2 regions of the Halobacillus rhizosphaerae genome follow, and region 2 is predicted to be linked to the other one. Evidence: a T-box and tRNA genes for the amino acid it is inferred to sense, from the RefSeq annotation. Region 2 holds a T-box; the other holds one or more tRNA genes.
The links. The T-box of region 2 lies ahead of ileS (isoleucine--tRNA ligase). A T-box ahead of a tRNA ligase gene usually reads a tRNA of that ligase, here a tRNA-Ile.
Positions count from the first base shown of each region.

Region 1: it encodes a tRNA-Ile, which carries the amino acid that the T-box ahead of ileS (isoleucine--tRNA ligase) is inferred to sense. The anticodon was not compared.

Region 1 is NZ_JAUTWQ010000001.1:311,238-327,248, reverse strand. It holds gene Q7A53_RS01655 (peptidoglycan D,D-transpeptidase FtsI family protein) at 1-642, opposite strand, end outside; gene Q7A53_RS01650 (MFS transporter) at 736-1,971, opposite strand; gene Q7A53_RS01645 (superoxide dismutase) at 2,077-2,691, opposite strand; tRNA gene Q7A53_RS01640 (tRNA-Phe) at 2,892-2,967, opposite strand; tRNA gene Q7A53_RS01635 (tRNA-Ser) at 3,014-3,106, opposite strand; tRNA gene Q7A53_RS01630 (tRNA-Ile) at 3,115-3,191, opposite strand; tRNA gene Q7A53_RS01625 (tRNA-His) at 3,196-3,271, opposite strand; tRNA gene Q7A53_RS01620 (tRNA-Met) at 3,314-3,390, opposite strand; gene Q7A53_RS01615 (Na/Pi cotransporter family protein) at 3,588-5,225, opposite strand; gene Q7A53_RS01610 (NfeD family protein) at 5,680-6,330, opposite strand; gene ispG (flavodoxin-dependent (E)-4-hydroxy-3-methylbut-2-enyl-diphosphate synthase) at 6,603-7,721, shown strand; gene Q7A53_RS01600 (hypothetical protein) at 7,764-8,273, opposite strand; gene Q7A53_RS01595 (lytic transglycosylase domain-containing protein) at 8,432-9,139, opposite strand; gene Q7A53_RS01590 (DUF2624 family protein) at 9,314-9,598, shown strand; gene Q7A53_RS01585 (deoxyribonuclease IV) at 9,688-10,593, opposite strand; gene Q7A53_RS01580 (DEAD/DEAH box helicase) at 10,610-11,932, opposite strand; gene Q7A53_RS01575 (4-hydroxy-3-methylbut-2-enyl diphosphate reductase) at 12,110-13,084, shown strand; gene Q7A53_RS01570 (Nif3-like dinuclear metal center hexameric protein) at 13,184-14,302, opposite strand; gene Q7A53_RS01565 (tRNA (adenine(22)-N(1))-methyltransferase) at 14,299-15,006, opposite strand; gene cccA (cytochrome c550) at 15,070-15,444, opposite strand; gene Q7A53_RS01555 (hypothetical protein) at 15,535-16,011, opposite strand, start outside.
Region 2 is NZ_JAUTWQ010000019.1:8,401-24,411, reverse strand. It holds gene spoIIGA (sigma-E processing peptidase SpoIIGA) at 385-1,359, shown strand; gene sigE (RNA polymerase sporulation sigma factor SigE) at 1,380-2,099, shown strand; gene sigG (RNA polymerase sporulation sigma factor SigG) at 2,181-2,960, shown strand; gene Q7A53_RS17255 (YlmC/YmxH family sporulation protein) at 3,257-3,532, shown strand; gene pgeF (peptidoglycan editing factor PgeF) at 3,587-4,387, shown strand; gene Q7A53_RS17245 (YggS family pyridoxal phosphate-dependent enzyme) at 4,408-5,088, shown strand; gene Q7A53_RS17240 (cell division protein SepF) at 5,105-5,557, shown strand; gene Q7A53_RS17235 (YggT family protein) at 5,561-5,830, shown strand; gene Q7A53_RS17230 (YlmH family RNA-binding protein) at 5,905-6,675, shown strand; gene Q7A53_RS17225 (DivIVA domain-containing protein) at 6,766-7,281, shown strand; T-box leader at 7,325-7,550, shown strand; gene ileS (isoleucine--tRNA ligase) at 7,599-10,349, shown strand; gene lspA (signal peptidase II) at 10,596-11,069, shown strand; gene Q7A53_RS17210 (RluA family pseudouridine synthase) at 11,066-11,974, shown strand; gene pyrR (bifunctional pyr operon transcriptional regulator/uracil phosphoribosyltransferase PyrR) at 12,256-12,798, shown strand; gene Q7A53_RS17200 (solute carrier family 23 protein) at 12,933-14,321, shown strand; gene Q7A53_RS17195 (aspartate carbamoyltransferase catalytic subunit) at 14,522-15,403, shown strand; gene Q7A53_RS17190 (dihydroorotase) at 15,400-16,011, shown strand, end outside.

The DNA.
Region 1 (16,011 bases), on a different contig from region 2:
TCCAGGAAGATTCGCAAGGTGTTCGGCTACTTTGGAGTATTCTTCTTCGGAAATATTCGCATTTTTAATCACATGCGGGGAAAGGGCCGATGCTTGATCAAGCTCTTTCTTAATAGCAATGACTTCTTTTGTCTTTTTACCATAAGAATTAATTTCACTTTTCTTTATACTGTCCAGTTGCAGCTGATAGACATCACCGTTATCCATATCATCTGTTACAGCATCCTCCGTACGTTCCTGAACTTCTTTTCTATTCTGAAGAAAATAATATTCTTTTAAGTTTCTCGATGTCAGATTATCTGTATCCATTTGAATATATTGAGATAGCTGTTTAGCTAATGCAAGCCTGTCAGCTGCCTGTACCCCTTTGGGCGGGGTGTATGTAATAGAATACAGCGGTTGATTATCTACAATCACTCTTCCATAACGATCATACATTTCACCGCGAGGCACCGGGATATTCGTGGTGGTATTCTCTGTTCTGTCTATTTTCTTCTGTGCTTCTTCCCCATTCAGTATTTGAACAACGCCTAACTGCAAGATCAGTACCGCAAATAAGATAAACACGATAAAAAATACTATGTTAAGCCGTAAAGGCATATGGGATTTTTTCTTTTGGCTTTTCTTTTTATTTTTCCCCATAAGGTCTTCCTCTCCCTTATTCTAAAAAATTGCTTCTATATTATAACATCTTTTACTCTGCTATATATAGACGAGCAGGAAAAAGAAAAAGTTTCAGTTTCTAATCGCACTCATAGCTGTCGTATCTATATCTTTAATAAAGAAATAAATCATAAAGTGACCGCCACCTACTATGAGCAATATATAAGGGAGCCCAGTTTCAGGAGGAATAAGCGAAATTGAAATCAGAAAGATAACAATAGACAAAACTCTCCCTGTATTTAAAAATAATTCACGCACTACAATGTATTCGATTCTCATCTCCCCTGCATTCCAAGATTTACCGATTACATCGTAAGTTAATGATATATATGGAACGTAAAGTACCGGAAAAAATATTCCCGCGATTCCCCCATAGAGTAACAACAGGGACATATTATCACTAATTAACAAAATAAGAACCGATAAATACAACGATAATCCCGCTATGAAGATTGCTTTCTTCCTTCTTCTCGGTTTAATCCATTTCCCCACTAAAAAGTAGAACAGAAAGGAACATCCAGAATAGACAAGATTAAACACTCCAAGCGATAGTTCATCGCGTGTAATCAAGAAAATCCATATGGACACAGCGAATAAAAATGTTCCTTCTCTAAACCCTTGAGAAACATGGGCGTGCAAAATTCTTTTCCAGTTCACATTGTTATGCCGCTCATCGATGATTCGCCGAAAAGAAAAGTTCCCTTTTGCTTTCCTCCTGGACAAACCAAGGCTGACAAGTACCGCAAGGATAAACAGACCGAACGAAATAGCAAATATAACCGTATATCCCGTCAAGTTATTCATTCGTGAAATAACTAAACCAGCGAGTAACGGACCTGTCATCCCTCCTAGTGATTGTAAGACCCCAAGAAAACCATTGAAAAAATCGCGTGTTTCAGGTTCGGTAATTTCAAAGGTAAGTACATTGTACGCAAGCCAGTAGAAACCGTATCCTATTCCTAACAAAGAACCCAGCATAATATTGAAGGTAGCCGCTCTCTCTCCCACTAATAATACCGTTAAGAAGAATAAAGAGAGGACGGTTACGCCGGTTCGTAATACGATGACCCTGTCGATCTTCTTGGCACATTTCCCCGCCACGATAAACGTGAGTGGCTGTAAAATATAGATGCTTAAATTGTAGAGGGCAATATCCGTATAACTATTGGATTGTTTCCATAAGTAAATATTTACAAAAGTACTCGAAAGAAATATTCCAAGCGAGTATAGACCGCCTATCAATAGCAACAGGATTAAATCTTTCGATACTTCTTCGCGGCTCAGCCACGCGTTGATCATCCTCACCATAATAAAATCTCCTTTGTCTTCTGTACTTAGTGTAGGCAGAACAAAAGGAGATATACAAAAAGAGAGACCCAGTTTTTGAACTGGATCTCTCGAGATCATTCTGTCTTATTTTGCTGCTTCAAAACGTTTAGCAACTTCTTCCCAGTTGACTACGTTCCAGAAAGCAGAGATATAGTCAGGACGACGGTTTTGATAATTTAGGTAGTACGCATGCTCCCAAACATCAAGACCTAAAACAGGAGTTTTACCTTCCATAATTGGAGAATCCTGATTTAAAGTATCAATGACTTCCAGGTTTCCATTATTCACTACAAGCCAAGCCCAGCCTGAACCGAAACGGCCAGCACCAGTAGCTTCAAACTTCTCTTTAAATTGATCAAAGCTTCCAAATGTATCATTGATTGCTGAAGCCAGTTCACCAGTCGGCTCGCCGCCTCCATTAGGAGACATGATCGTCCAGAACAATTCATGGTTAGCATGCCCTCCGCCATTACGGCGAACCGCTGTACGGATATCCTCTGGCACTGCTTCAAGATTGTTAGCTAGAAGCTGCTCCAATGATTTATCCTGAAGATCAGCATGACCTTCCAATGCATTGTTCAACTTCGTCACATAACCATTATGGTGTTTCGTATGGTGGATGTTCATCGTGTCCTTATCAATAGTTGGTGCTAGTGCATCATAAGCGTAAGGTAATTCTGGCAGTTCAAATTTAGCCATAGTATAACTCCTCCTTTAATTTGGTATGTAAGAAGACCGTGTAACCACGCCTCTCCCTATTTGTTACATTACCAAACAGAATTTTCACTTGCAAATTTAATGCATAGAAGTAAAAAGCTTTATTTCGCTTTCGATAATGTAATTTCCCGGTACAACAATAATTAAACATAAAAAAAACAAGCTTCTCTGCTTGTTCAAAATGGTGGCTCGGGACGGAATCGAACCGCCGACACACGGATTTTCAGTCCGTTGCTCTACCGACTGAGCTACCGAGCCGCTTATTTAATTGGATGTATACGAGAAGCTGACCACTAAGTAAGAATGGCGGAGGAGGAGGGATTCGAACCCCCGCGGGCCGTAAAGCCCCTGGCGGTTTTCAAGACCGCTCCCTTCAGCCGAACTTGGGTACTCCTCCGTATTCATTGGTGGACCCTGCAGGACTCGAACCTGCGACCGATCGGTTATGAGCCGATAGCTCTAACCAGCTGAGCTAAGGGTCCACTATGGGGCGACTGATGGGGATCGAACCCATGCGTGCCGGAACCACAATCCGGTGCGTTAACCACTTCGCCACAACCGCCATAATGAAAAAACTGCATTTGAATATGTATAACAAATAACTTGGTAGCGGCGGAGGGGATCGAACCCCCGACCTCACGGGTATGAACCGTACGCTCTAGCCAGCTGAGCTACACCGCCACAATGAGGATTAGGTCGCTTTTCTTCTTGAAGCGACGCTTATTAATATAACACGATGCAGATAACTAGTCAACAATAAATTGCTTAGCAATAATAGCGACAAAAATAATATAGCATGTGAACCATTTGCTTTCAAGGGTTTTTTTAAAAACATAATCGAGACTGCCCTGGATTTCCTAAAGCAGTCCCGGTTATTATTATAAACTCTCTTTTTCTCCAAGTACTTCTTCAGCGATATTTACCGCATGATCTCCAATTCGCTCTAAATTGCTCAGCATATCTACAAAAACGATTCCAGCTTGACCTGAACACAAACCTTCATTTAAACGAATAATATGTTTCTTTCGATAGGTACGCTCCATACGATCCAATTCATTTTCTTTTTGAACCACAGCTAACGCTTCTTCTCTATCCATATTTTCTAAAGACCTATTCGCTTGCTTCACGGTCATAAGGGTGAGGTCAAACATGGTATTTAAATCTTCCTGCGCTTGCTCAGTTAAATCAACCTTATTGGAATTTTTATAGTCGATCAATTCAATAATATTCTCAAAGTGGTCTCCAATTCGTTCTAAATCCCGTACCGAATCCATCAGTGCCGAGTGTTTATGGCTTTCTTCATCTGTTAATGAAGCTTGCGATAACTCTACTAAATAATCCGTAATTTTCCGGTCCAGATTATTTAGAGCGTCTTCAATCTGCATCGCAATTTCTGAGTGTTTTTGTTGTTTATTATTTAAATAAAGATTGGTTTCCTCAAGACCTTTATAAGCATATTCACCCATACGAATAACTTCCTCTTTGGCTTGGTCTAAAGCTAAAGAAGGAGACTGTTCGATGAATATAGGGTCCAAATGCTGCGGTTTAAATTCAATTAATTTATCGTCTCCAGGAATCAGCCGTATAACTAGCCAGGCTAGAAAACCTATCAATGGAAATTGAAGAACCATATTGGCGATGTTAAAGGATCCATGAGCAAAAGCTAAAGTCATTTCGGGACCTAAATCCAGAGACTTCTGCAGCCATGCAACATATTTTTCAAAAGGAACCAAAATCAGCAGAAAGATTGTCGCACCTAAAATATTAAAAATAACGTGGACAAGTGCCGCTCGCTTAGCTCCAATACTCGCTCCTATTGCTGCTAATACAGCCGTAATCGTTGTTCCTATATTATCTCCAAATAAAACAGGCAAAGCTGCCTTTAAATCTACCAGACCTTGTCCAAATAACCCCTGCAGTATTCCTATAGTTGCACTGGAACTTTGTACAATTACAGTAAAAACAGTCCCTATAATTACTCCGAGAATAGGATTGTCACTCATATTTAAAGTTAGTTCATGGAAAGCGTCTAATGTGCGTAAAGGTTTCATCCCGGCGCTCATCGTTTCTAATCCAAAAAACAAAGATCCTAGACCGAAAATGGTTTGTCCTAAATAAGTCACTTTTTTATTCTTAAAGAAAAAGATTAATATGGCCCCTACTGCTAAAATCGGCAAACCATATTCTTTAATATCGACCCCGATAATAAAAGCCGTCATGGTCGTTCCTATATTTGCTCCCATGATAACCCCGATCGCTTGTCGAAAGGTCATAAACCCTGCATTAACGAGTCCTACTGTCAAAACTGTAGTTGTAGAACTACTTTGAATCAACATCGTTACTACCGCACCGGCAACGACTCCCATAAATGGATTCTTCGTAAAACGATCCAGTAAATCACGTAATCGGTCCCCAGCTACCTTTTGTAAGCCGTCTCCCATATACTTGATCCCAAATAAGAAGATACCCAGGCCGCCGGCAAATTCAAATATCATCTGTTGAATGTCGATATCCAAAACTTCTCCCACCCTTTCTTTTTCCATCCAAGGTTTATGTGCTTTCGTGTTTTCTCTTTTTTTACACCCTACTCATTATTAACGAATTGTTTTTTATTTGTAAAGTTATATTTGAGATATTTACATTAAGTTTACATTCCAGTATAAAATCACTCCAATTATGGATTATTCAGACGATTTTTAAATAGGGGTGCTGAGTCGTGCTGAAAAAATTTTAAAAACTGATTTTAGATAGCTTGTTGCGAGCAAACCGAGGAAAATAAACCTCACTTGTTCTCTCCTGTTTACCGAAACATTCCTTCAAGAGAACTCCGGTAATCCAAACTTAAAATATACAAGTGAATTTTATATTAATGCTCAAAAAAACCGAACCAGCGTAAATCAAAGGTTCGGGTTTTTTAATTAATCCTATTTTATTGTATTTTTTCTCAGATCTTTATTTTTTATCAAGGATTTAAACACTTTGGGTATGATCGCTTGAGATTTTCTTTACTAATATCTTTGTGCCGTCTACGGATACAACCTTTAATTCCTCATCCTTAAAAATCCATTGACCATTTGATACTGCACTAAATTCTTCTTCCTCAATCACAATAGTGCCCACCGGACGCATATTAGTTAAAGCTCTGCCTGTTTTACCAACTAAGCTAGAATAGGTTTCCTTCATCGAATTATAACCCCTCTCTGAAGAAAGCGAATCCATTAGCGTTAACTTTGTCCACATATCTCTTCGTTTAAATACTTTAAGAAATAACAGAGAAGCTGCCGCACCTAGTATAACTCCAATAATACTGTACAATCCTGCGACCCAGTTCGGTGCACTTAAACCGACAGCAATAACCATAGAAATAATTCCGATGGTAGAAAGAGTTCCATCATTTACTAATTTCCCGTCAACGATAATTAACACTAAACCAAGCAGATAAACAATCATCATAATAATCACCATATGAGGTGCAAGAAAGGAGGAAAAATATACAGTAATAAAGCCAAGGCCCATTACTGCAAAGATACCTCTCATATTAACGAGCAGCTCCCCAAATAAAAACATGGTCCCAAGCATTGTAATAAATAAAGCAATCCAGTCATAAGAGAGTAGATCCATGATTTCACATCCCCTCATCAAATAGTTCTTTATATATGTACGGTTTAAGAGTCCCAAATGTTTCGTTTTATTCTAATCATTCCCCATGATATAATTTGTTAAGCAGTTTTAGAGTAGAATCAAGTTTGCATTTTTCTCTTTACACGATTTTTACATGTTTATTGTTCGATTTCGAGCAACTTAGCTTCTCATTTTTGATCAAAGCCCTTATAATTAGGGATGGTAATGAGTAAAGCATACCTTTTTGTGAACTTATAAAGGAGCGGTTTAAAATGGCAATTACGCACAGAAAAGACACTCGGCCCGTTAAGGTCGGAGATTTAACTATAGGCGGTTCTGATCAAGTTGTTATTCAATCCATGACTACTACGAAAACCCATGATGTTGAAGCGACTGTCGCTGAAATTAAACGTCTGGAGGAAGCAGGCTGCCAGGTAGTCCGTGTTGCATGTCCAGATGACAGAGCTGCGGATGCAATTCCTGAAATCAAAAAGCGGATTAATATTCCATTAGTAGTTGATATTCATTTCGATTACAAGAAAGCCCTCAAAGCTATTGAAGGCGGCGCTGATAAGATTCGTATCAACCCTGGGAATATCGGGAAGCGTGAGAAAGTAGAAGCTGTCGTTCAAGCAGCAAAAGCCAAGGGTGTACCTATCCGGATTGGTGTCAATGCCGGTTCTCTGGAAAAACACATTCTTGAAAAGTATGGTTATCCTACAGCTGACGGTATGGTGGAAAGTGCTCTGCACCACATCAAAATATTAGAAGACTTGGACTTTCACGACATTATTGTTTCCTTAAAAGCTTCTGATGTGAAACTCGCTATCGAAGCTTACGAAAAAGCAGCGGAAGCGATTTCCTATCCACTTCACTTAGGAATCACAGAATCCGGTACACTTTTTGCCGGAACAGTAAAAAGTGCTGCCGGTCTAGGAGCTATTTTAAGCAAAGGTATTGGCAGTACTCTCCGCATCAGTTTAAGCGCGGACCCAGTTGAAGAGGTTAAAGTAGCTAGAGAGCTTCTAAAATCATTTGGTTTAGCGTCTAACGCGGCTACACTCATTTCCTGCCCTACTTGCGGCCGGATTGAAATTGATTTAATTTCGATTGCTAATGAAGTGGAAGAGTATATCCAAACGATCAAAGCACCTATTAAAGTTGCTGTACTCGGCTGTGCAGTGAATGGTCCTGGTGAAGCAAGAGAAGCAGACATTGGAATTGCTGGTGCCCGTGGTGAAGGATTACTCTTCAGACATGGTGAAATCATCCGTAAAGTTCCTGAAGATATCATGGTAGATGAATTGAAAAAAGAAGTCGACAAACTTGCTGAAGAGCATTATGAGAAAGAGCGCCTTGAGAAGGAAAAAGAAAAGCAAGGTCAGGCATAATTAAAGGGTGGACCCAGAAATGGGCCCACCCTTTTTTTTGATCTAGAAGAAATTATAAAACGGTGCAAAAAACAGAGAAAACAAAATGGAAATAATACTGACTATTATCGCCATGTTTCCAAGTGTATCTGCATTCTGCCGTTTAGCTACAACCCCAAGGATTATACCTGCAGCGCCTAAAATAAGCGGTGCAAAGAAAAAGGAAAGGATGCTGACTGTCAAACCAAGCCATCCCATAGCTGGATTAACTTCGCTATTCATTATCGTTTCTTTTTCTTCATCGTTTTCCATTGGATCATTTATTGGAACGGCAGCAGCTTCCGCGGCAAATTCTTCCTCGTAGCTTTCCCCATACACGGGTTCAGCAGGATTGCGATTTTCCAGTTCCACGAAATCATCATCGTCGTCTAGTTCTATCTCTTCTTGTTCATCAGCAACGGAATCATCAAGTTCCTCGAGTTCTTCCTCTTCGGTTACTTGTTCCATTTCGTCACCATGTTCCGGTGCCTGTTCTGCTTCTTGATTCTCAACAGGATTTTTCGGATCATACATGAGACCACCCTCACTTTCTGTTTAAAGAATCATTTATAGTATGTGAAGGGTGTAAATAAATTATAAAGGTACTTGATGGAAACAGCATCATTAACAGAACCCTTTTATCTTGGTTCGATTCCTAACATGCCCCATTATATTATTGCCCACAATGCCTGCTAATTTGCTACTGCAACGGCTGTGTCATCTGCAGCATTATTCTGGATCGTTTTAGCATAACCGCTTTTTGCATGTCCATTTTCAGCTTTATATTCTTTTAAGCCGGCAACCCCGCGATTATAAGCAGTTAGAGCTTCATCCCAATTCCCATATTTATCATGCAGATAATCAAGATAAATAAAAGAAAGTTCAATGGAATAATAAGGGTCAAATAATAAATCTTTTTTATAAGGGAGTCCTCCCATATCTGCGATCCATGGAGCAGTGTTTTCCATAAACTGCGACATTCCATAAGCGTGACCGTATTTTGTCTTGGGTCCTACAAGCTTGGGATTAAAAGTTCCGCCTGATTCCACATTCAGCAATTCAAAAACAATATTAGGATTGATATGATAGCGTTTAGATTCTCTTACTAAATAAAGAGCCCAGGCTTTCTTAAAATTCCCTTCACTTTCCTTCACAAAATGATCAGCAGTCTTTTCCATCTTTGGCCATACAAAGAAGCCGCTTTTCTGCTTAAAATCAGATGGTTGGGATATTAAATATTTCTTTTCCGTTTTCAGCTTCTCGTTTTTATTCATTAATTGCTGATTTTCTTTAGTTAAAGCATTGTATTTTTGCTCATTAACATGATCAACTATCACAACTGTTATTCCTACGAGAAGGATTGCTGTTCCAGCTAATAGCAATGGTCGAACTACTTTCATCCACTCACTCCTTTAGACTTCATCATACTTCTTGTCTGAGCCTAGTGACCTATACTAACTTACCTCTCACTGAGAATTCAATTCATTGAACTGATGCAAATATTGTAAATACACCAATTGTGCTTCTCATTCATATGGTGTACTGAATACTTAAAAGAGGGGAAGCGTTTAGCAGTGCTCAATCTGGCCCAACAATTTCTTACCCAAAAATTACGTCAGTTAACCACTCAGGAGTTACTTTTCTATAGTCAAAAGTACAATATTAAAATATCCAAGAGTGAAGCTGCTCAAATTATCCAGGCTTTAAAACAAAATAAAGAAAACCCATTTGATCCAGAAGGACGTAAAAGAATGCTGAATCAACTAGCAGCTATTACTTCAAAAGACACCGCAAAATCCGTGCATCAATTGCTCTTTAAGCTCGCAAAGGAATATGGTGTTGAACATTGGCTGCAGTAATCTAAATATGGTTAGAAACACAAAAAATCCGAACAATGATGGAAAAAGGTGTGCCCCTTTCATCATCGTTCGGATTTTTTATGTTTGTCTTAGCTTTTTACCTGCTGCTGCATTATTTTTTCTTTCAAATCTTTGTCGAATGTTCCTTCTTTTAACATCTCGATCTCAAAACGGTATGGCGGCTGTTTGTTCTTTTTGTCTTCCCCAACATAAGGCGTTTCCAAAATTTTTGGGAGCTCCTTTAAAGCGGAATGATGAACCACCTTGTGCAAAGCATCAAAACCGACATACCCAAAACCGATATTTTCGTGTCTATCTTTGGCAGCACCGCATTCATTTTTACTGTCATTCACATGGATTACCTTCAAACGCTCAAGCCCTACAATTTTATCAAACTCTTCCAGAACACCATCAAAATCACCCACTACATCATATCCAGCATCGTGAATGTGACAAGTATCCATACAAATAGAAAGCTTCTCATTTAAAGTAACTCCATCAATGATTTGGGCCAGTTCATCAAAGGTTCTGCCAATCTCCGAGCCTTTACCCGCCATAGTCTCAAGGGCAATTTGCACTTTCTGATCCTTGTGCAGCACTTCATTTAATCCTTCGATGATTCTCGGAATTCCCTTTTCCACACCTTGTCCTACATGCGAACCAGGATGAAGAACAATTTGCCTGGCTCCTAGTGCCTCCGTGCGTTCAATTTCACTTCTAAGAAAATCGATTGCTAATTGAAAGGTTTCGGGCTTCGTTGTATTCCCTGCATTAATAATATACGGCGCGTGAACAACGATATTATCAATTCCATGCTCTTTCATGTGCTCTTGTCCCGCATCAATGTTCAGTTCTTCAATAGGGCGCCTTCTCGTGTTTTGCGGAGCACCTGTATAAATCATAAACGTGGAAGAGCCATAAGAAGCTGCTTCTTCACTAGCACCAAGCAGCATTTTTTTGCCTTTCATCGATACATGTGATCCTATTTTCACCATATAAATACCTGCCTTTCTATTTCTTATTACGAAAGCTATTTCGTTTTAATTTCTTAACATTTTTCTCTGTTTCACGTTTCATTTTCTTTTTATAGCCGGGCTTGACTTTCTTTGGTTTACGCACCATATGGCGTGCCTGCTTCTCGATGTCCGTTTCCTTGCGCTGTCTAGTCTGCCGTTCATTATAGGATTTTACTTCTTTCCATTCTCCATTTTTCACTTCAAAAAAGTCAAAAGTGAGTCCGCGTTTTTCCAATCTTTGAATAAGCGGAAGATCTTCTTCGGTATATAAATTAATGGCCGTTCCCTTTAACCCTGCGCGAGCTGTTCTCCCTACGCGATGAATATAAAATTCTTCTTCTTTCGGAAGACGGGCATTGATGACATGACTAACCCCTTGGATATCAATTCCTCTGGAAGCAAGGTCCGTTGCCACAATATACTGATAGCGAAGGCCCTGAAGTTCCTTAAGCATACGCTTACGTTCACGGGGGGACAACCCGCCATGAATGAGCCCTGTTTCTAAACCTCGGTCCAGTAACTCTGAAGCAAGTTCATCGGCCTGTTCTTTGCCATTAGTAAATATAATAGCTAAATAAGGCTGGATGACTTTAGTTATATCGACAATGATATCTGCCGGGTTCTTATGACGTAATGGGATCAGCCTGTGTTCCATAGACTCTGGTGAAGGTTTATTATCTTCAATTTGAATATGAGTCGGATTGGCAAGATATTTTTTCAAAAACGGCTGTAAGCGTTCAGGTATTGTCGCTGAAAAGACCATCAGCTGAACATCTGGATTTGTTCGAAGGAGGATTTGGTCTACGTCTTCAATGAAACCAAGATCCAGCATTAAATCTGCTTCATCAAGGACAAATGCTTTTACTCCCCCTAAATTAAGAGCTTCTTCCTTTGTCATATCCAGGATTCTTCCTGGAGTTCCGACCACAATCTGCGGTTGGTTGGAGGAGAGCTTCTCCATCATTTTCAATTTGTCTGTGCCGCCAATGACTAGTTTTGCCTGCCAGGTATTTTCTTTGCCTGCCAGAGCAGCAGCTTTAGTCACTTCGTCGTAAATCTGGATGGCAAGCTCTCTCGTCGGTGCGGTAACAACATACTGCACTTGTTTTAAATTTTCATCTAAACCGTTCAGCATAGAAAGAAGAAAAGCATGTGTTTTTCCTGATCCCGTATGAGATTGTCCAATAATACTTTCTCCTCTTAATGCCGCCGGAATAACTTTTTGCTGAATAGGCGTGGGCTCTTTAAAACCCATCCCTTCAACGATTTGACTTATTGTTGAATTGATCGAATACTGATCAAATGAATGATTACTCATATATGTGCTCCTTTAATGTAGAAATGTCCCTCTCTTATTATAATAGACACAACGGATAAATGCACGGTTACATTGATTCCTTAAAGAGATTCTTTGTTTTCTCCCGCTATACCCTTTATAATGAATATGGATTATAAATGCTTACAGCTTGATTAGCTATAGAGGAGGAACAAACGCATGGAAGTTATTAAAATTGCTCCGCGCGGCTATTGCTATGGTGTAGTAGATGCGATGGTCATTGCCCAAAATGCGGCGAAGGACCCCAATTTACCGCGCCCTATATATATTCTAGGAATGATTGTTCATAATACTCATGTAACAGATGCCTTTGAGAGTGAAGGAATCATAACTGTGGACGGTAAGAACCGTATGGATCTCTTAGAAGGAATCAATGAAGGAACGGTTATTTTCACCGCTCACGGCGTATCACCTGAGGTAAAAGAAAGAGCCAAAGCGAAAGGATTAACTGCCCTTGATGCAACTTGCCCGGACGTTACAAATACGCATAATTTAATACGGGATAAAGTTTCAGATGGCTATGAAATCATTTACGTAGGTAAGAAAGGTCACCCGGAACCAGAAGGAGCTATGGGCGTTGCCCCTGGGAAAGTTCATCTTGTTCAGACGGAAGAAGATGTAGAAGAGTTGGAGCTTGATCATGATAAACTCTTAATTACCAATCAAACCACTATGAGTCAGTGGGATGTTTTTGACGTGATGGAAAAAGTAAAAGAGAAATATCCTCAGGTCGAAAAACACCAAGAAATCTGCATGGCTACTCAAGTACGTCAAGAAGCCGTTTCTGAACAAGCAAAGGATGCCGATTTAACTCTCGTAGTTGGAGACCCGAAGAGTAATAACTCGAACAGACTGGCCCAGGTATCTAAACAAATTGCAGGTACGGAAGCATATCGTATTTCAGATGTTACTGAAATTAAACTTGAATGGCTGGAAGGAGTACAGAAGGTTGCCGTAACAGCCGGAGCATCAACCCCTACTCCCATTACTAAAGAAGTCATTAAGTTTATTGAAAATTATGATCTGGATGATGAAGATACGTGGATCTTAGAATCTAAAGTGGAACAGAAAAAGATCCTGCCAAGAATTAAATCCAAGAAAAAAGTAAGAGAAACATCAAAGCATTCAGAATAATCTTCTACAGAAAACCCGAGCCGATTTGCGGCTCGGGTTTTTTAATTCCTGTGACGGACAGTCCAATGGTTATGCGGATTATTTTTTTATGGATTGTTGTTATAGAAAGGTAAAAGGCTCTGTATTGACTTCGGATAGATGGACGCTTATTTCACCTTCAAATTCACATTCCTCTGTCAAAAAGCTTTTCACTTTACTGCAAACTAACTTTTCTACGTGGTGGCCAGGGTCTATTACAGTAAGCCCCATTTCCTGTGCATCTTGAGCCATATGAAAAGTCATATCTCCTGTGATATAGACATCCGCACCTTCTCGTTTAGCTTCGTGGATGTATTTTTCCCCGCTGCCTCCTAATAGAGCGACTGTTTTAACTAAAGTGGATAGATCACCTGTCACTCTAAGGGCAGGAATGTTATACCTTTTCTTTACCATTTCAGCAATTGCCTCCAGGGTCATCGGTTCACTTAAAAGCCCTACTCTTCCGACTCCTGTCTTCTCACCTTTATTGAGAAGGGGGTAAAGATCATAGGCAACTTCTTCGTAGGGATGAGCGGACTCCATAGCTTCAATAACTTTATTGATCCGTGAACGCGGCACGATTGTTTCCATTCGCTTTTCTTTCACAGTTTCCAAAGCCCCTTGAGTCCCTATATAAGGGCTAGTGCCTGTTTGCGGCATGAATGTGCCTTCCCCGGCAAGCTGGAAGGTACAATGGCTGTAATTGCCAATATAGCCCGCTCCTGCCTCACTGATCGCTTGGCGCACCTTTTGCAAGTGGTCTTCTGGGATAAATACAGTCAACTTTATTAATTCGTCTTCTCCCGTAGTTACTAAAGGTTTTAAATGAGTCAAATTCAATGCTTCTGCCATAACATCATTAACGCCGCCTTGCGTAACATCTAAATTTGTGTGAGCAGCATAAACAGTAATATTATGCTGAATTAACTTTTGTACTATTTTCCCTTTCGGCGTATCTAGATTGACTTGCTTTAAAGGAGCAAAAAGAAGAGGATGGTGGGCAATGATGAGGTCTATATCTTTCATAATCGCTTCATCCACAACATTTTCCAGAACATCTAAAGTTACCATTACGTTTCTGACGGGTTTATTCAAGGTCCCTACTTGAAGTCCAATATTATCCCAGTCAAATGCCAGATGCTTTGGTGCCCAGCTTTCAAATTGCCGAATGATCTCTTGTCCCGTTACTATTTTTGTCATGAATCCAAGACCTCCTTCAGCCAGTTAATTTCTTGAGTAAGATTATTCACCTTTTCCAGCTGCGGTTCTTTCGCCTGCTTCAACTGGTAAAGTACTTTTTCTTTTTTCACTCGTTCTACTTTGCAGTATTCTTTAAATACAGCGGTCCTTTGTTCAAGAAGTCTCGGACCCAGCCACATTTCTTTTTCCAAGTCTTCTTGATGGTATCCCGCATGAGGATCCCCTGGCTCCGCTGCTAAAACTTCATAAATATGATTATTCTCTTCAAGTATTGTTTCCTCTACCAGCGAAAAACCGTGTTCAAAGAACCATTTACGCAATGACTTCGCCCCAATGTTAGGCTGAACAATGATCCGTTTCACTGCGGTCAATTTATCCTTACCACGATCGAGGATGTCGCGAATGAGAGGGCCGCCCATTCCTGCGATAACGATTTGATCTACCTCATCCCGTTTAAGTACTTCAAGGCCATCTCCGAGTCTTACTTCAATTCTATCCTGAAGCTCTTGAGCCTTTACTTCTTGTAATGCAGAATCGTACGGCCCTCGATTCACTTCCCCTGCTATGGCTTGGGCATAAGGATCTCTAAGGCATACATAACAGGGTAAATACGCATGGTCCGAACCAATATCAGCAAATTTCGCTTGACTTGGAAGAAATTCAGCCACTTTCTCCAGCCGCTTAGATAATTGATAAACATTCATACAAATTGTCCTCTCATAAAAAGAAAAGCTTTCTGAATGGGTCCAGAAAGCTTTTCTCCATGTTTACTTCTTTTTAGCCAGCCACTCGGCTATTTTCTTAGCTTGTTCACCGCCATACAAACCTGGAGGCATCTGGCCGCCTTTACCGTTTTTAATTATGTTCTGAATTTCTTCTGCTGAATAACGGCTGCCTACCTTTTGAAGGTTTGGACCTACTCCGCCGCTCAAGTCTGCACCATGACAAGTCGCACACTTCGCCTCAAAGAGCTTTTCGGGATCTTCACTTGATCCAGATGCATCCTGCTCAGTTTTACCACCATTTTCTTCTGCATTTTGAATTGCCTCTCGCTGGTTACCTCCAACTGTAGATAGAACAATCATAGCTACAATACCGAGAACAGCAATAATTGCAAAAGGAATCACAGGGTTTCTTTTCATTACATGCAACCTCCTTATGTATTCCCTTTCACTAAAAGTGAGATAGACTACATTCATTTTACTTGAAAACCTTTACTTAGGAAAGGGCTATCATGTGAAAACTTCTAGAACAGTTAATATGATAGTCAAAATCAAACCAATTGCTCCAGCAGCAATTAAATAATAAAGCTTTAAACGAATGCCTGCCCCCACCCATAACAGACTGTTGGCGAGTAAAAGTAAATAGATGATTTTATTATTCGTATAGAACGTATGAAACATACTTACTGACAGGAGAAGCAAAATTAAAAAACCAACAATCACAGGAATATGAAACTGAAAATTATTGCGTTTTTTTAAAAATCTTCCGTAAAAAAAAGTAAAGATCGCAAATGTCGACAAAAGACCTGTTTGCAAAAGCGGGTCTATTTCAGTAAAATAAATGACAAGAAATGAAAGGGGTAACAAAAAAAGGGTGCTGCCCGTCAGGACCGCTGCTGACCGCTTTCCAGCTATTCCAGGTTCCATTTCCAGACTGTCTGGATCTTCATCCCCTTGCGTATAAAGAGCTAGGAGAAAATCACAATA
Region 2 (16,011 bases):
ACCAGCATAAGCCGACCATCAAAAGGAAGGCGATTTTCCCTTCCGTTGATGAGCGGCTTATGTCTCGAGTGTCTGGGCGATGGAACTAGACGAGTCGTTCCCCGCAGCCCCTATAACCTCAACAAATGTCTCGAAATCGAGTCTTACACAATCCTTCACTCTACTTGAAGACTTGATTTCAAGATAATTACCTGGAATTTCGTTATATCTCCTGCTGGTATTAAAGCAGAAAAACCACTTCAAAGATATTGAGAACATTCACAGATCCCGTGAACTTCATCAATTATTTAAATTTCAAAATAAAATACTCAGAAACACATCCGGCACTATATCAAAATGGTTTTGACATCATGCTACAAAACTAGCTTTTTCAAGGCTCATAAACTGACAGACTTTTTAGAAGGACAAGCTTATACTTTCAATAATGAAAGTAGGAAGGGAGAGGGGAGGATCTATCTAGATGCGGTTTGGCTGCTAAATATACTGATGGATGGAATGATCTTGTATCTTACGCAAGGGTTAACTAGAACGAAAACTTCTGCAAAAAGAGTAATGTTCGGGGCGCTTTTTGCTTCCATCATCGTACCTATCACCGTGTATCTGCCCCATTCGTGGTTTACGACTAGTTTAGGGAAATTATTTTTTTCATTTGTCATTATATTTATTGCTTTTTCATTTGTTTCTATTCGTTCCTGGCTGGTGCAATTAGTAAGCTTTTACTTTATTACCTTCGCGATCGGTGGCAGTATGCTGGGCATTCACTATTTTTTGTCTAGCGATGTGAGCTTTGAAGGCAGTACGATGATCACTCACAATGCGGGGTATGGAGATCCAGTAAGTTGGATTTTTGTGATAATCGGCTTTCCCATCTCCTGGTTCTTTACTAAGTGGCGGCTGGAGCATGTGAGTCTTCACCGAATGAAACTTGAAGAAATTTACGATGTATCGATTAACTGGAATGGAAAGACTGCTGAATGTAAGGGACTAGTGGACAGTGGCAACCAATTGATTGATCCCGTTAGCAGAAAAATGGTTTTTTTAGCAGATGGAAATGTTTTTAATCAATTTTTGAACGCTGAAGAATTTAAGCAGTTAGAGGTGGAGAATATTCTCTCTCACTTTGATGATTGCTCTGAACTTCTGCAGTCCTCTATTCGACTTGTACCTTACCAGGGTGCTGGAATGGGGGGACAACTGCTAGTAACTCTGCTTGTAGATCGTATTACTGTGAAAACGAAGGAAGGGAGTTTAGTAATTGAGAACCCCTTGCTTGGTGTCCAGCATCATGATCTAACGCATGATCGTCTATATCAAGTACTTATTCACCCTCACTTAATGGTCCGCGGTAAATCTGCTTAGAAATGAAAGGGGAAATTTCTATGATCAAATGGCTGTTTAAATTAAGGCTTGGTTTTTATCGGCTGTTAATTAAATTAGGGATCAAACAAGACGAGATTTACTATATTGGAGGAAGTGAGGCACTGCCGCCTCCGTTGTCCAGAGAAGAAGAGCAGGAGCTTCTTCAACGGCTGCCTAAGGGTGATAAGGCAGCCCGCGCTGTGTTGATCGAGAGAAACCTGCGGCTCGTTGTTTATATTGCCAGGAAATTTGAAAATACTGGAGTAAATATTGAAGATTTAATCAGCATCGGGACGATTGGTTTAATAAAAGCCGTGAATACTTTCGACCCAGAGAAGAAAATTAAGCTAGCTACGTACGCTTCCCGCTGTATTGAAAATGAAATTTTAATGCATTTAAGAAAAAGTAATAAGCTTAAAACTGAGGTTTCATTTGATGAGCCGCTGAATGTAGATTGGGATGGAAATGAACTGCTTCTTTCAGACATCCTAGGAACGGAAGAGGATATTATCACCAAGGGAATTGAGAAAAAGATAGATAAAAAACTTTTAAAATCTGCGTTGGAGCAGTTAAATGACCGTGAAAAACAAATTATGGAATTACGCTTTGGATTGATAGGTAAAAAAGAGAAAACTCAAAAGGATGTAGCTGATATGATGGGGATATCTCAGTCTTATATTTCAAGGCTGGAAAAGAAGATTATCCGCAGACTTCAAAGAGAGTTTGACAAAATGGTCTAATATTCCAATTTAACAAATGCATAATTTTTCCTTCCAGGGAGATACTGAAAACTGATTATAGCTTCCTGGGAGGGTCTTACATTGTCACGACATAAAGTAGAGATTTGCGGAGTAGATACATCCAAACTGCCAGTACTAAAAAACAAAGAAATGCGGGCCCTGTTTGAGCAGTTGCAAAGTGGAAAAATCGAAGCTAGAGAAGAATTAATAAATGGTAACCTCCGACTAGTGTTATCGGTGATTCAACGCTTCAATAACCGAGGAGAATACGGAGATGATTTATTTCAAGTTGGCTGTATTGGTTTAATGAAATCAATCGATAACTTCGATTTAAGCCATAATGTTAAGTTTTCCACTTATGCAGTACCTATGATTATTGGTGAAATTCGCAGGTATTTAAGAGACAACAACCCTATTCGTGTTTCTCGCTCGTTAAGAGACACCGCTTATAAAGCGCTGCAAATGAGAGAGAAAATGATAGGGGAAACGTCAAAAGATCCTGCTCCTCATGAGATTGCTGAGAAATTGGGTATTCCCCATGAAGATGTAGTTTTTGCAATGGATGCCATCCAGGATCCTGTTTCTCTATTTGAGCCTATATACAATGATGGAGGAGACCCAATATTTGTGGTGGATCAGTTGAAGGACGATCGGGAAAAGGATTCGGTGTGGCTTGATGAGCTATCACTACGAGAAGGTATGAAACGGTTAAATGATCGAGAAAAAATGATATTGACGAAACGTTTCTTTCAAGGGAAAACACAAATGGAAGTGGCAGAAGAAATAGGCATCTCTCAGGCACAAGTTTCAAGGCTGGAAAAAGCAGCTATTAAAGAGATGAATACATCCATGTTTCAATAAAAATGCAAAGAACACGGCTGGTTAAGCCGTGTTCTTTTTTTGGGGAAATTTAGAGTGGTTTCGATATGATGACCAGCTTTAACGTGAAAGAGGATAAACCATACCTACGGCTGTAACGCACAGCCCCTTGCCTCTTAAGAAAGGTCACCCTTCCAAATAGGAAATATCTAAAGCAATGGGGACTTAATAAGCCGCTTCTATACAGAATTTCAAGAAGTGCCTTATTTATTAGTACTTTAAATTAGAAAGTGTTAGCCGTTCCTTGCATATAGTTAGAAAAAGGGGGACGGACAATTATGAAAATTTCTGATCTGCAGGTTAAAGACGTGATTGCAATGGAGACTGGGGAGCGCCTCGGGTATATAAGTGATTTAGACATAGATACAAATCGAGGGCGGCTAAAGGGATTAGTTGTTACATTAAAGGGAAAAGCTATGGGTCTTTTTGGAAAGGAAGAAGAATTAGTCATCCCTTGGGATCAGATTGTGAACATTGGAGCAGACGTAATATTAGTGAAGAAGTCCGGGTACAGCGGTTCAGCAGCAGTGAAAAAGTTAGATTCTCCGGAATAAAACAGGAAAAATAATGTATTATGTGATAAAATGGAGGGAAATTGAGGTGGTAGAATGACCGAACCCTTCACATACAAGTCTTCAAGACAATACATGTGTTTTAATAATACGGAGAATTTGATTGCCGGGATTACAACTAGAAAAGACGGGTTTAGCAAGCCTCCTTTTCATTCCTTTAATTTAGGGCTGCACGTCCCGGATGAATATTCAGCTGTTCTTAAAAATCGAAAGCAGCTCGCCATGGATTTGAATGTTCCATTAACCCAGTGGGTAATGGGCGAACAAGTTCATCAAACTAAGATCAAGGTCATAACTCCTGAAGATCTCGGGAAAGGTGTGCTTGATCATGACACCGCGGTTAAGGGTGTAGATGGTTTAATTACGAACATCCCTGATGTCTTATTAACAGCTTTTTATGCTGACTGTGTTCCTTTATACTTTCTAGATGAGCAAACCCGTTGGATAGGGATCGCTCATGCAGGATGGAAAGGAACTGTTCAAGGAATGGCTCAGCATATGATTGAGAAATTTAACAAATTAGGAGCTGACCTCTCCACATTAAAGATGGTTATTGGCCCGAGTATCGGCTTCAATCAGTATGAAGTTGATGAACAGGTAATCAACCAAGTACCTGCCGAGTTTAGAGAAGAAGCTGCTATTTCTTTGTCAGAGGGAAAGTACCTGTTGGATTTAAAGAAATTAAATCAGGCAATAGCCGTTAAAGCTGGTCTGGCAGATGACAATATTTCCATGACTGGCTATTGTACATATGAGGAAGAAGATCTCTTTTTCTCCCATCGCCGCGACCATGGCAGCACCGGCAGAATGCTAGGTTACATTGGTTGGAAGAGGTAAGCTTTGGAAGGAGAGAAAGAATGAATACGGTAGCAGATAACCTTGCTCATATTCAAGAACAAATAAAAGCAGCTTGCAGTAATTGTAATCGTGATCCGGAAGAGATAACCATTATTGCTGTTACTAAGTATGTTTCAACTTCCAGGGCCCAGGAAGCCGTGGAAGCTGGAATTACTGATCTTGGGGAAAACCGCAAAGAAGGCCTGCTTGAGAAATATGACATAATTGGCGAGCAGGCGAAATGGCATTTCATAGGTTCCTTGCAATCGAGAAAAGTAAAGGAAGTAATTGAACAAGTCACGATGATTCATTCACTCGATCGTAAGTCCCTCGCTAAAGAAATTAACAAGCGAGCTAAAAGACCAGTGCCATGTTTTGTTCAGGTTAACATTAGCGGAGAAGAATCTAAGCAAGGCCTGGATCCTGATGAGGTCGAGTCTTTTATAGAAGGGCTGAAAGCTTATTCTAATATTAAAGTGGCTGGTCTAATGACTATGGCTCCTCATATTGAGGAAGAAGAGCAGCTGAGGGCTACGTTTAGAAAGCTTCGTGCTTTAAGAGACTTCATTCGTGATAAACAATACGCACATGCTCCTTGTGAGTGGCTATCTATGGGAATGAGCAATGACTTTCAATTAGCCATAGAAGAAGGCGCTACCCATGTTAGAATTGGGACAAGCTTAGTAGGAGAACAAAACTAATCTGAGGTGGTTAGAAATGAGTATGAAAAATAAATTCCGTTCGTTCTTCACATTGGACGATGAATATGAATACGTTGATGAGGAAATGATGGAGGAAGAAGCTGAAGAACAGGCTCCGGCGCAGCGTAGTAAACGAAGAGCTGAAGGTCAGCAGAATGTTGTAAGTTTGAAAAGCGCCCAGCAATCTTCTAAAATGGTTCTTAGTGAGCCGAGCAGTTATAATGAAGCCCAGGATATTGCGGATCAGCTGGTCAATCGGAGAGCGGTAGTTATCAATTTGCAGCGAGTCGATCATCACCAGGCAAAGCGAATTGTAGATTTTCTCAGCGGGACCGTTTATGCTATTGGGGGAGATATTCAAAAACTGGGTTCTCAGACCTTCCTATGTACCCCGGATAATGTAGAAATTTCGGGTTCCATTTCAGAAATACTTGCAAAAGAAGATGATGATATTAATAGAAGGTGGTAGCGGATGTATTCTTTGTTCAGTGTATTAACAACAGCTTTAGAAATTTATAGCTGGGTATTAATCATTTATATTTTAATGTCCTGGTTTCCGGGAGCGCGCCAATCTAGCTTTGGTAATATTTTAGCCCGTTTAGCCGAACCATTCTTAGAGCCTTTCCGCAGAATCATTCCACCTCTTGGAATGATCGACATTTCTCCAATTGTTGCTATTCTCGTTTTAAGGTTTGCAACGGCCGGAATGTGGGAACTCTACAAAATTTTATTAGGGTACTGATGAATAGAACAGGTGGAGTGAAGAAGGGTCTTCACGGCTATCTGTTCTTTTTTACCGTTCGGGGGAGTGAAAGTATGGAGGTATATCAGCATTTTAGAGAAGAAGAACGCCCATTTATTGATCAAGTGTTATCATGGCAGAGCGATGTAGAAATGAGATTTCAACGGAAGCTGACTGATTTTTTAAATCCGAGAGAACAATATATTTTTCGTTCCATTACGGGTGACTCTCCTCTTGAGAAAGGGATGTTCGGCGGAAGCGAAAATTCCGAAAGAAAAAGGGCTATTTTGGCACCCGAGTATGAAAGTGTGGATTCTGAAGATTATCAGCTGGTGCTGCTGGAAGCTTCCTATCCTGATAAATTTATTAATTTAGAGCATCGAGACGTTCTTGGTGCTTTTATGTCGCTTGGCATTCGCAGAGAGAAAATGGGAGATTTAATCGTACGTGATGGTCGAATTCAAATCATAACTGGAAATGAAATAAGCGATTATATTCGAATGAATTTAACGGGTGTGAAAAAAGCGAATGTGCTCTTTGAGGAAAAAGATTTCTCTTGCTTATTGGAGAGTCATGAGCAATGGCAGACAAGAGATTCTACACTATCTTCCTTAAGACTCGATGTGGTCGTTAAAGAAATTTATGGATTGTCCCGTAATAAAGCGAGTCTCCATATTGATAGTGGAATTGTGAAAGTGAATTTTCGGACAGTAGAGAGTCCCTCTTTTCTTCTCCAGGAAGGGGATCTTCTGAGCGTGCGTGGTAAAGGTAGAAGCAAGATTGTGGAGATTCATGGGAAAACTAAAAAAGATAAATTTAAAATAACGACAGCAAAATTAATTTAAATCCAGAAATTAGAGAAGGATTTCAGTTTTTTGTGTCGAAAGAATACTAACAGGGAAAATTTGTATCGATTACTTAAGGAGGTGGCTGGTGTGCCTTTAACACCATTAGATATTCATAATAAAGAATTCACCCGTGGGTTCAGGGGATTTGATGAAGACGAAGTAAATGAATTTTTGGACCAAGTCATTAAGGATTATGAAATGGTGATTCGCCAGCGTAAGGAATTAGAGCGTGAAGTTGACCAATTAAATGAACGGCTCGGCCACTTTAATAATATCGAGACGACCTTGAACAAATCGATTCTGGTAGCTCAGGAAACAGCAGAAGAAGTGAAAACGAACGCCAATAAAGAGTCCAAGCTTATTATTAAAGAAGCAGAAAAAAATGCAGATAGAATAATAAATGAAGCTCTTCAAAAGTCGCGCAGTGTGGCGGTCGAAGTGGAAGATATGAAAAAACAGGCCAAAGTATTTAAGATGAGACTCCGTATGCTTGTAGAAGCCCAGGTGGATATGATTGATAATGATGACTGGGACCATTTATTTGATACCAAAATTGATGATAAAGAGGAAGTTGAAAAGGAACTGGCACGTCATAATTCTTGACGGTCTTCTTTGAATTACATATAATTCAAGAACATAACTATATAAGAACACGTTGACAGGGAGAGTACACTTTCTGGGCTATGCATGCACAGCGATCCGGCGATGGTGGAAGGCCGGAGCACCTCTTAAGTAGAAGATCACCCTCGAGTAATTATATCGAACCGTATAGTAGATGTAATCGAGTCATTCACGATACGAATAGGACAAGTGGATTGTGCTTTCGTGCACATTCTATCAGGGTGGTAACGCGAGGTCTTCTCGTCCCTTTAAGGGATGAGAAGACCTTTTTTTGTAATATATGAAGGAGGAAATAAGCTATGAATTATAAAGAGACTTTATTAATGCCTAAAACTGAATTTCCGATGCGTGGTAATTTGCCGAATCGTGAGCCTGAAATTCAAAAAAAATGGGAACAAGAGGATATTTATCACCAGGTCCAGGAGCGGACAAAAGATCGCCCGTTGTTTGTCCTTCATGATGGACCGCCTTATGCAAATGGCAGCCTGCATATGGGGCATGCCTTAAACAAGTCTTTGAAAGATTTTATCGTACGCTATAAATCGATGACAGGTTATCATGCTCCTTATGTGCCAGGATGGGACACTCATGGTCTGCCGATCGAGTCTGCACTTGCAAAAAAGAAAGTCGATCGCAAGAAAATGAGTATATCCGAATTTCGGCAAAAATGCGCCGAGTATGCCATGGGGCAGCTAGATAACCAGAGAAATGAATTTAAGCGTATGGGTGTCCGAGGGGATTGGGACCATCCTTATATTTCATTAAATAAAGACTACGAAGCAGAGCAGATCAAGGTGTTTGGAGAAATGGCGAAAAAAGAATATATATATAAAGGATTAAAGCCCGTATTCTGGTCGCCTTCTTCAGAATCTGCTCTTGCAGAAGCGGAAATTGAATATCAAGATAAGCGTTCACCTTCCATTTATGTTAGTTTCAGCGTGAAAGATGGAAAAGATCTCCTTGCTGGGGATGAGAAATTCATCATCTGGACCACTACTCCGTGGACGATCCCTTCAAATTTAGGGATTGCTCTTAACCCTGCTTATGATTATGCTGTGGTGAAAACAGGAGAAGATAAATTTATCATTGCTCAAGACCTTCTGGAAGAAGTGGCAGAGAAATTAGAATGGACAAACTATGAAGTCCTTAAAGTATTTAAAGGGAAAGAAGCTGATCGAGTGACGGCTCAACACCCAATTTATGATCGGGAATCTCTCGTAGTCCTGGGAGACCACGTAACTGCTGATGGCGGAACAGGATGTGTGCACACCGCTCCAGGCCACGGGGAAGATGACTTCTGGGTTGGTAAACAATACGGTCTTGATGTGTTATGTCCTGTGGATTACAAAGGAGTCTTTACGGAAGAAGCTCCTGGGTTTGAAGGGTTATTCTATGACCAGGCGAATAAGCCAATTACTGAGAAGCTGGATGAAGCTGGCGCTTTAGAGAAACTCGAATTTATTACACACTCTTACCCTCACGACTGGAGAACGAAGAAACCGACAATTTTCCGTGCCACAGACCAATGGTTTGCTTCGATCAAAGATTTTCGTGAAGAGCTTTTAAAAGAAATTCAGCAAGTGGAATGGACACCTAAATGGGGAGAAACGCGATTGTATAACATGGTACGTGACCGTGAAGACTGGTGCATTTCCAGACAAAGATCCTGGGGAGTGCCCATCCCTGTATTTTATGCCGAGGATGAAACACCGATTATTACAGATGAAACCATCCAACATGTCGCTGGGCTGTTCCGTAAACATGGGTCAAACATATGGTTTGAGAAAGTAGCGGAAGATCTCCTCCCTGAAGGATTTACTTCTGAACATAGTCCGAATGGTAAATTTACTAAAGAAACGGACATTATGGATGTTTGGTTTGATTCCGGTTCTTCTCATCAATCTGTATTGGAACAGCGTGAAGATCTGCAGCGTCCCGCTGACTTATATTTGGAAGGCTCTGATCAATACCGAGGCTGGTTTAATTCCTCCTTGTCCACCGCTGTAGCGGTTACAGGGAAAGCTCCTTTTAAAGGAATCTTGAGTCATGGGTTTGCTCTAGATGGCGACGGTAGAAAAATGAGTAAGTCGCTCGGCAATGTCATTATACCTGATAAAGTAATGAAGCAGCTTGGGGCTGATATTATTCGGTTATGGGTGGCCTCTGCGGACTACCAGGCAGATGTGCGTATTTCGGATCCGATCTTGAAACAAGTGGCAGAAGTATATCGTAAAATCCGCAATACTTTCCGTTTTTTATTAGGAAATCTGCATGATTTTGATCCGGCGCAGGATGCAGTTGAAGACAGCAACCTGCAGGAAGTGGATCGCTATATGCTTCATCGCTTAAACCAATTAGTGAAGGACACTCGCCATGCGTATGAGGCATATGAATTTTCTGTCGTTTATAATAAAGTTCATAACTTCTGTACGATCGATTTAAGCTCGTTCTATTTGGATTTTGCGAAAGATATCCTCTACATTGAAGCAGAAGATCATCATTCACGCCGGAGTATTCAAACCGTTTATTACAAGACATTAAAGGCATTAGTGCAGGTAATGGCGCCAATTATTCCTCATACTACAGACGAGGTATGGAGCTATCTACCTGGGGACGAAGTGTTAAGTGTCCAGTTGTCGGATATGCCTGAAGCTGAACTGTTAGCTGATCAGTCTCTTGTCCGAAAATGGGACCACTTTATGGAAGTTCGTGACGATGTTTTGAAAGCTCTGGAAAAAGCACGGAACGAGAAAGTAATCGGCAAGTCACTGGAAGCAAAAGTAACTCTTGTGCCTAAAGATGACCAAACGCGCAGGTTGTTAGAAGGAATTGATCACTTACAACAGTTATTGATCGTTTCAGGAGTGACAGTGAAAGGTCAGGCGGAAGGAGCAGAAGCTTATCAGTATGTGGATGTTGCTGTTGAAAAGCATCCAGGTGAAAAGTGTGAACGCTGCTGGGTAGCTTCTGAGAACGTGGGCAAGGATGAAGAACATCCTTCATTGTGTTTACGCTGTGCAGCTGTTGTAAAAGAACATTATCAGGTGTAAAACCACAAAGGTGCCGCAATAAGCGGTACCTTTTTCATCCTTAGGATAAAAGGGAAATTTATTTAATGTAGGTAACTGTTGCAGGTTGAGGCTGCTTCCAGTCTCTGGGGCATGGAGTTCATATGGTACACCTATATGATCGATCGAATTGGTCTTGCTTCTTCCTAGTGCTAGCACTCTTCCTCGTAACGAAGCCGTGTGATTTATGGTACAATGGCAAAGGAAAATAAAACTTGGAGGCCGCTTATGTACGTGTATTATCTTATCGCTATTGTAATTATTGGATTGGACCAGTTAACGAAATGGATGATCGTCCACTCGATGGAATATCGAGAAAGCATTCCTTTAATTGATAACTTTTTATATCTAACTTCTCATCGGAATACCGGGGCTGCCTGGGGAATATTAGCCGGACAGATGTGGTTCTTTTATTTAATTACTATAGTCGTAATTATCGTGGTTATCTATTATTTACAGCAATACGCCAAGCGAAGTAAATGGGTAGGAATTGCCTTATCTCTCATTTTAGCTGGGGCAATTGGCAATTTTCTGGACCGAATGATTCGCAAAGAGGTTGTAGACTTTATTGATGTATACATTTTTAATTACGATTATCCAATTTTTAATGTTGCCGATTCATCCCTTGTAGTCGGAGTCATTTTAATTATGATCGCCACTCTTGTCGATGAAAGCAGGAAGAAAGGAAGTAAACGCAATTGAGTGAACAGTATCAAGTACTTGAAAGTGATCAGTCAAAAAGAATTGATAAACTTCTCTCTGAAGTCATTACGGATGCTTCACGTTCGCAAATCCAAGGTTGGCTGCAAGAAGACTTTGTTCTTGTTAACGGAGAGGCAGTAAAAAATAATTATAAAGTTCAGCAAGGAGATACCATCACTTGGAGTATCCCTGAGCCAAAGCCGCTGGATCTTGCTCCCGAGAATATTCCTATAGAAATCATTTATGAGGATGAAGATGTTCTAGTAGTGAACAAGCCTTCTGGAATGGTCGTTCATCCTTCTGCGGGTCACGAGGGTGGTACGCTTGTTAACGCGCTTCTTTATCATTGCAATGATCTGTCCGGAATCAATGGTGTCGAAAGACCGGGGATCGTGCATCGTATTGATAAAGATACAAGCGGGTTATTAATGGTGGCTAAGAATGACCGTGCCCATCAGTCATTAGTCGAACAACTTTCTGGTAAATCAGTAGAAAGAAAATACGTGGCAGTTGTACACGGGATGATCTCTCATGAGTATGGCACGATTGACGCACCGATTGGCAGAGATCCTAAAGACCGCCAGCGGATGGCTGTCGTTGAAGGCGGACGAGAAGCGGTTACCCATTTTAGGGTGATGGAGCATTTCGAAGATTTTACTTACGTAGAGTGTACGCTTGAGACCGGAAGAACTCACCAAATACGTGTTCATATGCGGTATATCAATCATCCGCTGGCTGGAGATCCGAAATACGGGCCTCGGAAAACGTTAGATTTAGACGGACAAGCTCTTCATGCTAAATCAATAGGCTTTAAACATCCCGGTACAGGGGAATGGATGCAATTTGAAGTCGAACCTCCTCAGGATTTCAAAGATATGATCGCTTTTTTAGAAAAACGGCGTTGACAAGCTAAAACTTATTTGACATAATAAATCATAGAATTTAATGCACCTTTAAGAACAGTCCCGTGAGGCTGAGAAGGGAACGGCGATGATACAAAAGTTGTATCTTTACACCCTTTTTCTGTCTTCATGAAGAAAAAGGGTTTTTTTATCTCTAGGAAACTATGTTTGGATGTAAATAAATTCTTGCCGTGTGAGGCTGCATTCAGCGCCTGGCTGCTCGTAACATAAGCTGCTATCCAAGGCGCATGCGCTTAAGATTGTGATAAGGAAAGGGTGATATCTTGAAACAAAAGGCCACAGTGTTAGATGATGCTGCGATTAGAAGAGCATTAACGAGAATATCTCATGAGATCATTGAAAAGAATAAAGGAATTGAGGATCTCGTGTTAGTCGGAATTAAAACGAGAGGCGTGCCGATTGCGGAACGTATAAAGCAAAAAATACAGGACATTGAAGGCGGCCAGCTGCCTGATGGAGAGTTGGATATAACGCTTTATCGTGATGATTTGACCCCTAATAAGGAGCAGGCAGAGCCTGAGTTGAAAGAAACAAATATAAAAACAGATATTGATGGAAAAAAAGTCATCCTTGTAGATGATGTGTTATATACAGGTCGGACGGTGCGTGCCGCAATGGACGCACTGATGGACCATGGAAGACCATCTCAAATTCAATTGGCTGTTTTAGTGGACCGGGGGCATAGAGAACTGCCCATTCGAGCTGACTATGTTGGGAAGAATGTTCCGACATCTCAGGACGAAGTCGTAACCGTTACTTTAACGGAAACCGATGATCAGGACCATGTCATGATATTTGAAAAATAAACACGAATTACACCTTTAATAGGAAGTCCAGTGAGGCTTAGAAGGTCGTAAGTTGTTGGCGCGGATCCGCGTCTGCCTCTTTGCGCACTTTTAAGCAAAGAGGTTTTTTTTATGCATAAAGGAGGAATCTTACCATGACCCAGAAAAACGCAGTATTAGGAATTCATGATATACCAGCGAAACATAAATGGCTGGTGTTAAGTTTACAGCACTTATTTGCAATGTTTGGGGCTACCATTCTTGTCCCATTTCTAACAGGGCTTTCGCCTTCTGTAGCTTTAGTATCAAGCGGGACAGGAACGCTTGCCTATCTAGCCATAACCAGAGGAAAGATTCCTGCGTATCTTGGCTCGAGCTTTGCCTTTATCTATCCAATCGTTGAAGTATCGAAGTCAAGTGGTGTAGCTGGGGCTATGGTCGGCAGTTTCTTTGCAGGATTAGTATACGGAATCATTGCTCTACTCATATCATTATTCGGATTAAAATGGCTCATGAACATTCTGCCCCCAGTGGTTGTCGGTCCCGTCATTATAGTTATTGGACTGGGATTAGCATCCACGGCTATTGACATGGCCATGTATCTCCCGGGTAAAGAAGAAAACATCTATAGCCTTCATCATTTTATAGTAGCCCTGGTCACCTTGGGCATTACCATCATTGCCTCGATTTATTTTAAAGGATTTTTCTCTTTGTTACCGATATTATTTGGAATCATTGGGGGATATTTGTTTGCCCTTACCCAAGGCATTGTGGATACAAGTGGAATTCAAGCAGAATGGGCCTCTCTGGCTTCATCAAGTTCAGTAGGGGACTTCTTCGGAAACCTGTTTCAAATGCCGGAATTCGTTATTCCTTTCGTAGACTTTTCGCCACTTGATGTCTTTAGCTGGAAAATTGTCTTCTTTATGATGCCCTTTGCTCTTGTTACCATTACCGAACATACAGGAGATCAAATGGTGCTTTCTAAAGTGGTTGGGAAAAATTTCTTAAAGGAACCAGGTCTGAACTTCTCCATTCTTGGTGATGGAGTAGCGACTATGATTGCTTCTATGCTTGGCGGTCCTCCGAATACAACCTATGGCGAGAACATTGGCGTACTTGCTATTACTAGAGTATACAGCGTGTTTGTAATAGGCGGAGCAGCTGTTATTGCAATATTCTTTGGGTTTATTGGTATGGTGACAGCAGTCATCAGCTCAATTCCTCCGGCTGTAATGGGTGGAGTATCCATTCTATTATTCGGAATTATTGCTTCGAGCGGGCTGAGGATGCTGATCGACAATCAAGTCGACCTTGGTGAAAAAAGAAATTTAATTATTTCCTCCGTCATCCTTGTGATTGGCGTTGGAGGTGCCATGATTAAAGCAGGAAATGTTGAAGTAGCGGGAATGGCCTTAGCGGCAATCATCGGCATTGTCCTGAATTTAATTTTGCCTGGTAGAGAAAAGAGCCAGGGGAATGGGAATATGTTTAAAGCTCCAGAATTAGATGATCAGCAAGAAGATAGAGATGGCGCAGCGTAACTGAACCAATACACGTTTTAAAGAGGTCCGGAGAGGCTTCGAAGGGTGTAGCAGGGTTTAGCTCGTTTGTTATGCAAACGCAGCACCCCCACACCCGGGGGTGCTGCGTTTTTTCGTGGGCAATCGGCTGCGGAACTAAGTTACGGTGAATTAATTTAACAAAATGACAACGCCTTGGAAAAAAGGAGAGGGAGAGAATTATGAAACATTTACTTTCCATGAGAGAACTATCGAACCTGCAGTTGGAAAAAATCTTTAAATTGGCCAAATCAATTGAAAATGGAGATCTCTCTGTGACTTATCCCGATCTTTTTGCTGCAAATATTTTTCTTGAACCGAGTACAAGGACGAAAAACAGTTTTTACATGGCGGAGAAACGACTTGGTCTCGATGTAGTTGAACTGGATGAGAAAGAATCCAGCTTAACTAAAGGAGAGAGTCTCTATGATACCTTAAGAACATTAGAAGCCCTTGGAGTGAAACTTGCAGTTGTCAGACAATCTGAAACCGGGCTGCTTTCAAAAGTGGCGGAGCAATTATCGATCTCCGTAATTAATGCGGGAGACGGCACCGGAGAACACCCAACGCAATCACTGCTCGATCTGTATACGATTAAAGATGAGTTTGCAAGTTTTGAAGGCCTGAAGGTTGTGATTGCTGGTGACATTAAACACAGCAGAGTAGCAAGATCAAATGCTTACGCACTGGCAAGGCTGGGAGCAGATGTTTATTTTGTGGCCAAACCAGAGTGGAGAGACGATACGATCTCAGAAGATTACATATCCATAGATGAAGCTGTGGACATGTGTGATGTCCTCATGCTGTTGAGAATCCAGCATGAACGTCATGAAGGAGTATGCAAAACGACCCAGTATTTAGAAGACTATGGCTTAACAATAGAACGGGAAGCGAGGATGAGGAAGGAATCGATCATTCTCCACCCTGCCCCTGTTAATCGAGGGGTGGAAATTGAAGAGTCACTCGTTGAATCCAGTAAATCCAGGATTTTCAGACAAATGACGAACGGGGTCACGGTTAGAATGGCCCTGATCCGGCATCTACTTGAGGAGGGAACGGCATGACAATTAAATTAGTGAATGGAAAACGATTAACTGAAGGAAAGTTATATCCTTGTGAAGTTCTAATAGAGGAAGAGAAGATCAAAGCAATCGGCGAAAAGATAGAAGAAGAAGCAGATCAGGTCATGGATGTGAAGGGAAATTTAATCTCTGCTGGATTTGTTGATGTTCACATTCACCTGAGAGAACCAGGCGGTGAAGCAAAGGAAACCATCGCAACCGGTACGCAAGCTGCCGCTAAAGGCGGTTTTACCACTGTATGTGCCATGCCGAATACAAGACCAGTGCCTGATAAAGCAGAAACGATGGCAGCTTTAATAGATAAAATTAAACAAGATGCTTATGTGCGAGTCTTGCCTTATGCATCGATTACGACCCGGCAGCTTGGGAATGAGATGGTAGATATGAAGGCTTTGGCTGAAGAAGGAGCATTTGCCTTTACGGATGATGGGGTCGGTGTTCAAAGTGCCGGCCAAATGTATGAAGCAATGTTAGCTGCTAAAAAGCAAAATAAAGCGATCGTTGCTCATTGCGAAGACAATTCACTCGTGTATGGCGGAGTGGCTCATGAAGGATTAGTAAATGAAAAGCTGAATGTTCCTGGAATTCCC